Linked DNA regions of Streptantibioticus cattleyicolor NRRL 8057 = DSM 46488. The protein of the gene in region 1 interacts with the protein of each later gene in a pairwise test. Links are inferred from orthologs where the notes say so. Each region holds a gene or a part of one and is shown on either strand. Other genes may lie near its edges.

Region 1 (3,204 bases):
ACAGCCGCCGCCCGGCGCGTCCAGCAGCACCTGGTGGGAGGCGCCGAGCAGGCGCATCTGCACCTGGATCACGGCGGGGCGGTGGGGCGCCCGGCGGGACCCGGACGGGCCGAGGTCGAGAGCGAGGTCGAGGACGGCCAGCGCGGGCAACGGCTTCTTGCCCAGGCGCCAGGCCAGATCCCCGGCCCGGGTGTCGGTGTAGGCGGTTTCGATGGTGGTGAGCATGGGTCGGCTCCGCAAGCACGCAGTGGTGGGTGGCCGGCCCGCCCCCGTTGCCCCCGCGCGCCGCCGTGACGTCTCACGCTCGTGTGGGGGCGGTGGAGGACGGACCCGTAGGGAACGTCCGCCGGCTCGTGTCCACGGGGGGTCCGGGAATACGAAATCACGAATTGTGTTGGGGCCACAGCGTTTTTACCCATTCGTACCCGCCTTACATCCGCACGGGCAGGTAAGCGGTCAGGTGTTCACACCCCGCCGCCGGTTCACGCCCCGTCGCAGGCCGGGCGCATATGCGGGGCGGCATGAGCGGCGGCATACGACCGCTCGCGCGGGCGAGCGGCGATTGCCCACGGCGCCGCCGTCGGACAACCGGAAAACGCGGGTGCGTCCGCGCGCCGGTTTATCACCCGCCGCACGAACTTCCGCAGGAGGAATGGCCGCCGCAACCGTGATGGCCCCCGCCGTGGTGGCCGCCGCCGTGGTGCCCGTGGTGGTGGCCGCCGCCGGCGTCCCCGGCCCACCAGCTGGTACCCGCCCCCTGCGCGCCGTCGTCCCCGGTCCGCCGCCCGCCGACCGCGGTGGCCCTGCCGCGCGCCGGCCGCCGGCCCCGCGGCGGGCGCGGGCGCGTCCCCGGCCGCGAGGCGCTGACCACGCCCCCCACCACCAGCACCGCGATGCACGCGAGGATGACCGTTCCCGCGAGGATCGGCATACCGCCACCTCACCTTCTTGTGTCCCCCGAAGCGAGGCGCTCCGTCGTAGCCCCTCCTTGATGCCCGTTCCCGGCCGCCCGCAAAGGGGAGTTGAGCAACTCCAGAGGTTCCGCGGAGGATGGCGGGCATGACACCCTCACCACGCCCGCTGCTGAACCGGCGCCTGGCCGGCTTCGGCACGACGATCTTCGCCGAGATGTCCGCGCTGGCCACCGCGACCGGCTCGGTCAACCTCGGTCAGGGCTTCCCCGACACCGACGGCCCCGAGGAGGTCAGGGAGGCCGCGGTGCGCGCGCTGCGCGACGGCCGGGGCAACCAGTACCCGCCCGGCCCCGGCGTGCCCGAACTGCGCACCGCCATCGCCGAGCACCAGCGGCGCCGCTACGCGCTCGGCTACGACCCGGACACCGAGGTGCTGGTGACCGCCGGCGCCACCGAGGCGATCGCCGCCGCGCTGCTGGCCCTGGTCGAACCGGGCGACGAGGTGATCGCGCTGGAGCCCTACTACGACAGCTACGCGGCCTGCATCGCGATGGCCGGCGGCACCCGGGTGCCGGTCACCCTGCGCCCGTCCGACGGCCGCTTCCGGCTCGACCTGGACGAATTGCGCGCCGCCGTCACCGACCGCACCCGGCTGCTGCTGCTCAACACCCCGCACAACCCCACCGGCACCGTCCTCACCCGCGAGGAGCTCTCCGCCGTCGCCGCCCTCGCGGTCGAGCGCGATCTGCTGGTGATCACCGACGAGGTCTACGAACACCTGGTGTTCGAGGGCGAACACCTGCCGCTGGCCGGATTCCCCGGCATGCGGGAGCGTACGGTGACCGTCTCCTCGGCCGGCAAGACGTTTTCGTTCACCGGCTGGAAGGTCGGCTGGGTAACGTCCTCACCCGATCTGGTGAACGCGGTGCGAACGGCGAAACAATTCCTGACCTACGTGTCGTCCGGGCCGTTCCAATACGCGGTGGCCGCCGCGCTGCGGTTGCCGGACGAGTATTTCACCGGCTTCACCGCCGATCTCCGGGCCAAGCGCGATCTGCTGGCCAGCGGGCTGGCGGAGGCCGGCTTCGAGGTGTTCCGACCGGCCGGCACCTACTTCGTCACCACCGACATCCGCCCGCTCGGAGCAACCGACGGCGTCGCGTTCTGCCGGGAACTTCCGGCCCGCTGCGGGGTGGTGGCCATCCCGAACGAGGTCTTCTACGACGCGAAGGAAGCGGGAACTTCGTTCGTACGGTTCGCGTTCTGCAAGCGAACAGAAGTCCTGCACGATGCGATCTCCCGGTTGAAGCGGCTACGCTCCTGAACGGAACCGCATGTGGAACCCGCCGGACACGAAGCAACCATCTCCCGCTTTACGCCGTCTTTCACTCGTGGGGGTGGATTGCGGCGCTGCTCGGTACAACGGCTCCGTATGGTCCGACAATGCGCGCAAGGCCAGTCTCATTCACGCTGGTCGTCACAGCCACATACGGTCGCCGATGAACGGTCGCCCCGGGAGGAGCGGAACAGGTGTATACGGCCGAGCCGGTCTCGACCCCTCCTCGTCCCACGTCCGGAAAACCGGCCACGGGTCCGGCGCCGCGCACCCGCCGGGAACGGGCCGTCGCCTCCCTGCGCAAGGCGGCGCCGGCCCTGGCGCTCTACGCCGCGGTACGCCTCTCCGGGCTGCTGTGCCTGTCGGCCTACGCCTGGTACGCCGGACAGCACCCGCGCAGCATCCTGGGGCTGGCGTGGGACGGCCGCTGGTACCACCGCATCGCCGAGTACGGCTACGGCACGCTGATCCCCTCGGCGACCCAGCACACCGTGCTCTACAACGACCTGGCGTTCTTCCCGCTGTACCCGACGGTGGTCCGGGCGCTGTCCACCGTGGTGCCGATCGGCACCATCAACATGGCGATCCTGGTCGCCTGGGTCGCCACCCTGCTCTCCGCCTGGGCGATCTTCCTGATCGGCGCCCGCCTCTACGGCCGCCGGGTCGGCACCGCGCTGGTGCTGCTCTACGGGCTGCTGCCGCACGCCGTCATCCAGACGATGGCCTACACCGAGCCGGTGATGACGGCCTTCGCCGCCTGGTCGCTCTACGCGGTGCTCACCAAGCGGTGGCTCTACGCCGGCACGCTCGCCGCCCTGGCCGGCTGCACCCGGCCCAACGGGGTCGCGGTGGCCGCCGGGGTCTGCGCCGGGGTACTGATGGACGCCTGGCGCCGCCACCGGGCGGGCAAACCGGTCAACTGGCGGGCCTGGGCCGGCGCGGTGATCGCGCCCT
Region 2 (4,429 bases), 2.2 Mb from region 1 along the record:
CACCAGATCGGCGCCGAAGGTGCGCAGCGGCCCGGTCACCGGACCACCGGCCGGGCCGTAGCAGGCGTGCTGGCCGGTGGTGAACACGGTGTCCGCGGCCAGCTCCAGCGGCACCAGCAGCCCGGAGATCGCCCAGAACCCGCGTTCCCGTCCGGCCAGCGCGTAGGCGGTCAGGAAGACGGCGGCGAAGACCAGCGCCACCATCGTCAACGGCAGCGGCACCCGGGAGAGCAGGACGTGTGACGTGGACGACAGCGTCACGCACAGCCCGGCGAACAGCGCGGCACGCGCCGTCCTCAGCTGTGCGGTCCCTTCCATGGGCCAAGAGTGTGCCACGGCGGGCCGTAGGCGGCGCCTAAAGGTCCGGCAACGATCACGCCGCGATCCCGGCCCCGCCCGATCACGCGGGTGATCGCGGCGGGCCCGGGAGGGGACGGCCGGAGTTGACCGTGGGGTACCGGAGAATGGAGGGGCGGAACCGGGGTCGGGGGGTAGGGTCGGTCCATCCGGTGCCGTGCGGTCCCGCCCGCCGGACCGGCCGACCGATGTGCCCAGACCGCTCCGCTTTCGAAAGGCCCCACCGGTGAGCAAGCCGCCCTTCACCCACCTGCACGTCCACACCCAGTACTCGCTGCTGGACGGTGCCGCGCGGCTGAAGGACATGTTCGCGGCCTGCCAGGAGATGGGCATGACGCACATCGCCATGACCGACCACGGCAACCTGCACGGCGCCTACGACTTCTACCAGCAGGCCACCAAGGCCGGCGTCACCCCGATCATCGGCATCGAGGCGTACGTGGCGCCGGAGTCGCGGCGCAACAAGCGCAAGATCACCTGGGGTCAGCCGCACCAGAAGCGCGACGACGTCTCCGGTTCCGGCGGTTACACCCACAAGACGATCTGGGCGCGGAACAAGACCGGGCTGCACAACCTGTTCCGGCTCTCCTCGGACGCCTACGCCGAGGGGTGGCTGCAGAAGTGGCCGCGGATGGACAAGGAGACCATCGCGCAGTGGTCGGAGGGGCTGATGGCCTCCACCGGGTGCCCCTCCGGCGAGGTGCAGACCCGGCTGCGGCTCGGCCAGTTCGACGAGGCGCTCAAGGCCGCCGCCGAATACCAGGAGATCTTCGGCAAGGACCACTACTTCCTGGAGCTGATGGACCACGGCATCGAGATCGAGCGCCGGGTCCGCGACGGGCTGCTGGAGATCGGCAAGAAGCTCGACATCCCCCCGCTGGTCACCAACGACTCGCACTACACCTACGCGCACGAGGCCGACGCCCACGACGCCCTGCTGTGCATCCAGACCGGCAAGAACCTCTCCGACCCGGACCGCTTCAAGTTCGACGGCACCGGCTACTACCTGAAGTCCACCGACGAGATGTACGCCGTCGACTCCTCCGACGCCTGGCAGCAGGGGTGCGCCAACACCCTGCTGGTGGCCCAGCAGGTGGACACCACCGGGTGGTTCGACAAGCGCGACCTGATGCCCCGCTTCGACGTCCCCGACGGGTACACCGAGGTGACCTGGTTCCGGGAGGAGGTCAACCGCGGCATGGCCCGCCGCTACCCCGGCGGGGTCCCCGAGGACCGGCGCAAGCAGGCCGAGTACGAGATGGACATCATCATCCAGATGGGGTTCCCGGGGTACTTCCTGGTCGTCGCCGACTTCATCATGTGGGCCAAGAACAACGGCATCGCGGTGGGCCCCGGCCGTGGCTCCGCGGCCGGTTCGATCGTCGCCTACGCGATGGGCATCACCGACCTCGACCCGATCGACCACGGCCTGATCTTCGAGCGGTTCCTCAACCCCGAGCGCGTCTCCATGCCCGACGTCGACATCGACTTCGACGAACGCCGGCGCGGCGAGGTGATCCGGTACGTCACCGAGAAGTACGGCGCCGACAAGGTGGCCATGATCGGCACCTACGGCACCATCAAGGCGAAGAACGCCATCAAGGACTCCGCCCGTGTGCTGGGTTACCCGTACGCCATGGGTGACCGGATCACCAAGGCCATGCCCGCCGACGTCCTCGGCAAGGGCATCCCGCTCTCCGGCATCACCGACCCGCAGCACCCGCGCTACAGCGAGGCCGCCGAGGTCCGCGGGATGTACGAGAACGAGCCGGACGTGAAGAAGGTGATCGACACCGCGCGCGGCGTCGAGGGCCTGGTACGGCAGATGGGTGTGCACGCGGCCGGCGTGATCATGTCCAGCGAGACCATCACCGACCACGTCCCGGTCTGGGTGCGCCCCTCCGACGGCGTCACCATCACGCAGTGGGACTACCCCACCTGCGAATCGCTGGGCCTGCTGAAGATGGACTTCCTGGGCCTGCGCAACCTGACGATCATGGATGACGCGGTCAAGCTGGTGAAGGCCAACCGCGGCACCGACATCAAGCTGCTCGACCTGCCGCTGGACGACCCCACGACCTTCGAACTGCTCTCCCGCGGTGACACCCTGGGCGTCTTCCAGTTCGACGGCGGCCCCATGCGCTCGCTGCTGCGCATGATGAAGCCCGACAACTTCGAGGACATCTCCGCGGTCTCGGCGCTCTACCGGCCCGGCCCGATGGGCATGAACTCGCACATCAACTACGCGCTGCGGAAGAACGGCCAGCAGGAGATCACGCCGATCCACCGGGAGCTGGAGGAGCCCCTCAAGGAGGTCCTGGACGTCACCTACGGCCTGATCGTCTACCAGGAGCAGGTGCAGAAGGCCGCCCAGATCATCGCCGGCTACTCGCTCGGCGAGGCCGACATCCTCCGCCGCGTGATGGGCAAGAAGAAGCCCGAGGAACTGGCGAAGAACTTCACCATCTTCCAGGCCGGCGCGCGCAAGAACGGCTACAGCGACGAGGCGATCCAGGCCCTGTGGGACGTGCTGGTCCCGTTCGCCGGCTACGCGTTCAACAAGGCCCACTCGGCCGCCTACGGCCTGGTGTCGTACTGGACCGCCTACCTGAAGGCCAACTACCCGGCCGAATACATGGCGGCGCTGCTCACCTCGGTCCGGGACGACAAGGACAAGTCGGCGGTCTACCTCAACGAGTGCCGCCGCATGGGCATCAAGGTGCTGCCGCCCAACGTCAATGAGTCGGACGCGAACTTCACCGCCCAGGGTGACGACGTGATCCTCTTCGGTCTGACCGCGGTGCGCAACGTGGGCCAGAACGTGGTTGATTCGATCATCCGGTGCCGCAAGTCGAAGGGGAAGTACAGCTCGTTCCCCGACTTCCTGGACAAGGTCGAGGCGGTGGTCTGCAACAAGCGGACCGTCGAATCGCTGATCAAGGCCGGCGCCTTCGACGAGATGGGCCACACCCGCAAGGGGCTCATCGAGCACTACGAGGCGATGATCGACAACGTGGTGCAGGTCAAGCGCAAGGAGGCCGAGGGCCAGTTCGACCTGTTCGGCGGCATGGGCGACGACGACGGCAAGGACGAACCCGGCTTCGGGCTCGACGTCACCTTCTCCGACGTGGAGTGGGAGAAGTCCTACCTGCTCGCCCAGGAACGCGAGATGCTCGGCCTCTACGTCTCCGACCACCCGCTCTTCGGCATCGAGCACGTCCTGGGCGACCGCGCCGACGCGGCGATCTCGGCGCTCACCGGCGGTGACTACGCCGACGGGTCGATCGTCACCATCGGCGGCATCATCTCCGGCCTGCAACGGAAGATGACCAAGCAGGGCAACGCCTGGGCCATCGCCACCGTCGAGGACCTGGCCGGCTCCATCGACTGCATGTTCTTCCCCGCCGCCTACCAGCTCGTCTCCACCCAGCTCATCGAGGACGCGGTGGTCTTCGTCAAGGGCCGCCTCGACAAGCGCGAGGACGTGCCGCGGCTGGTGGCCATGGAACTCCAGGTGCCCGACCTGTCCGAGGCGTCCGCCAACGCCCCGGTCACCATCTCCATCCCCACCGTGAAGGTCACCCCGCCGCTGGTGGCCCGCCTCGGCGAGGTGCTGGAGAGCCACCGCGGCGGCACCGAGGTACGGGTACGGCTCCAGGGCGCCCGCAAGACCACCGTGCTCCGCCTCGACCGCCACCGGGTCGACCCCGACCCGGCGCTCTTCGGCGACCTCAAGGCGCTGCTGGGCCCGGCCTGCCTGGGCGGCACCCAGGCGAGCTGACGCACGCCGGCCGCACGCGCCGTCGCGCGCGGCACACGACAGGGGCGCGCCCTCACGGGTGCGCCCCTGCAACGCGTCCGGCCCGGCCGGGGGCGTCAGTTGTGGCCGAAGCTCTTCCGCCGCTTGCGGGAGACCGGCTCGGCCCCGGCCGCCGCCGGCTCGTCCCGCGACTCCAGTACGGCGGTGGCGGTGGGGGACTCCATGGCGGACGCCGTGCCGCGGGCCGCCGGCCGACGCCGTTCCTGCTTCTGGTTCTTGCCTCGCTTGCCCACGATCGTTCCTCCTGGGATC

The links.
Region 2: the proteins of SCATT_RS15600 (region 1) and dnaE interact in binary tests that used the Escherichia coli proteins (3 or more experiments, as listed by UniProt). The link is inferred for Streptantibioticus cattleyicolor NRRL 8057 = DSM 46488 from one-to-one orthologs.

The regions. Positions count from the first base shown.
Region 1 is NC_017586.1:3,508,124-3,511,327, reverse strand. The notes cover bases 252-3,144. They hold SCATT_RS15600 (pyridoxal phosphate-dependent aminotransferase), read left to right. Parts: upstream 252-1,050; coding sequence 1,051-2,238; downstream 2,239-3,144. Other genes in these bases: SCATT_RS15595 (glycosyltransferase family 39 protein), read left to right, coding at 2,445-3,144. In the rest of the region: SCATT_RS15610 (DUF2617 family protein), read right to left, coding at 1-225; more of SCATT_RS15595, read left to right, coding at 3,145-3,204. UniProt on the Escherichia coli protein: Shows aminotransferase activity with methionine and histidine as substrates, and to a lesser extent also with phenylalanine.
Region 2 is NC_017586.1:1,293,439-1,297,867, reverse strand. What follows is about bases 221-4,338. They hold dnaE (DNA polymerase III subunit alpha), read left to right. Parts: upstream 221-583; coding sequence 584-4,138; downstream 4,139-4,338. Other genes in these bases: SCATT_RS38890 (hypothetical protein), read right to left, coding at 4,234-4,338; SCATT_RS05470 (hypothetical protein), read right to left, coding at 221-318. In the rest of the region: more of SCATT_RS05470, read right to left, coding at 1-220; more of SCATT_RS38890, read right to left, coding at 4,339-4,410. UniProt on the Escherichia coli protein: DNA polymerase III is a complex, multichain enzyme responsible for most of the replicative synthesis in bacteria. This DNA polymerase also exhibits 3' to 5' exonuclease activity. The alpha chain is the DNA polymerase catalytic subunit.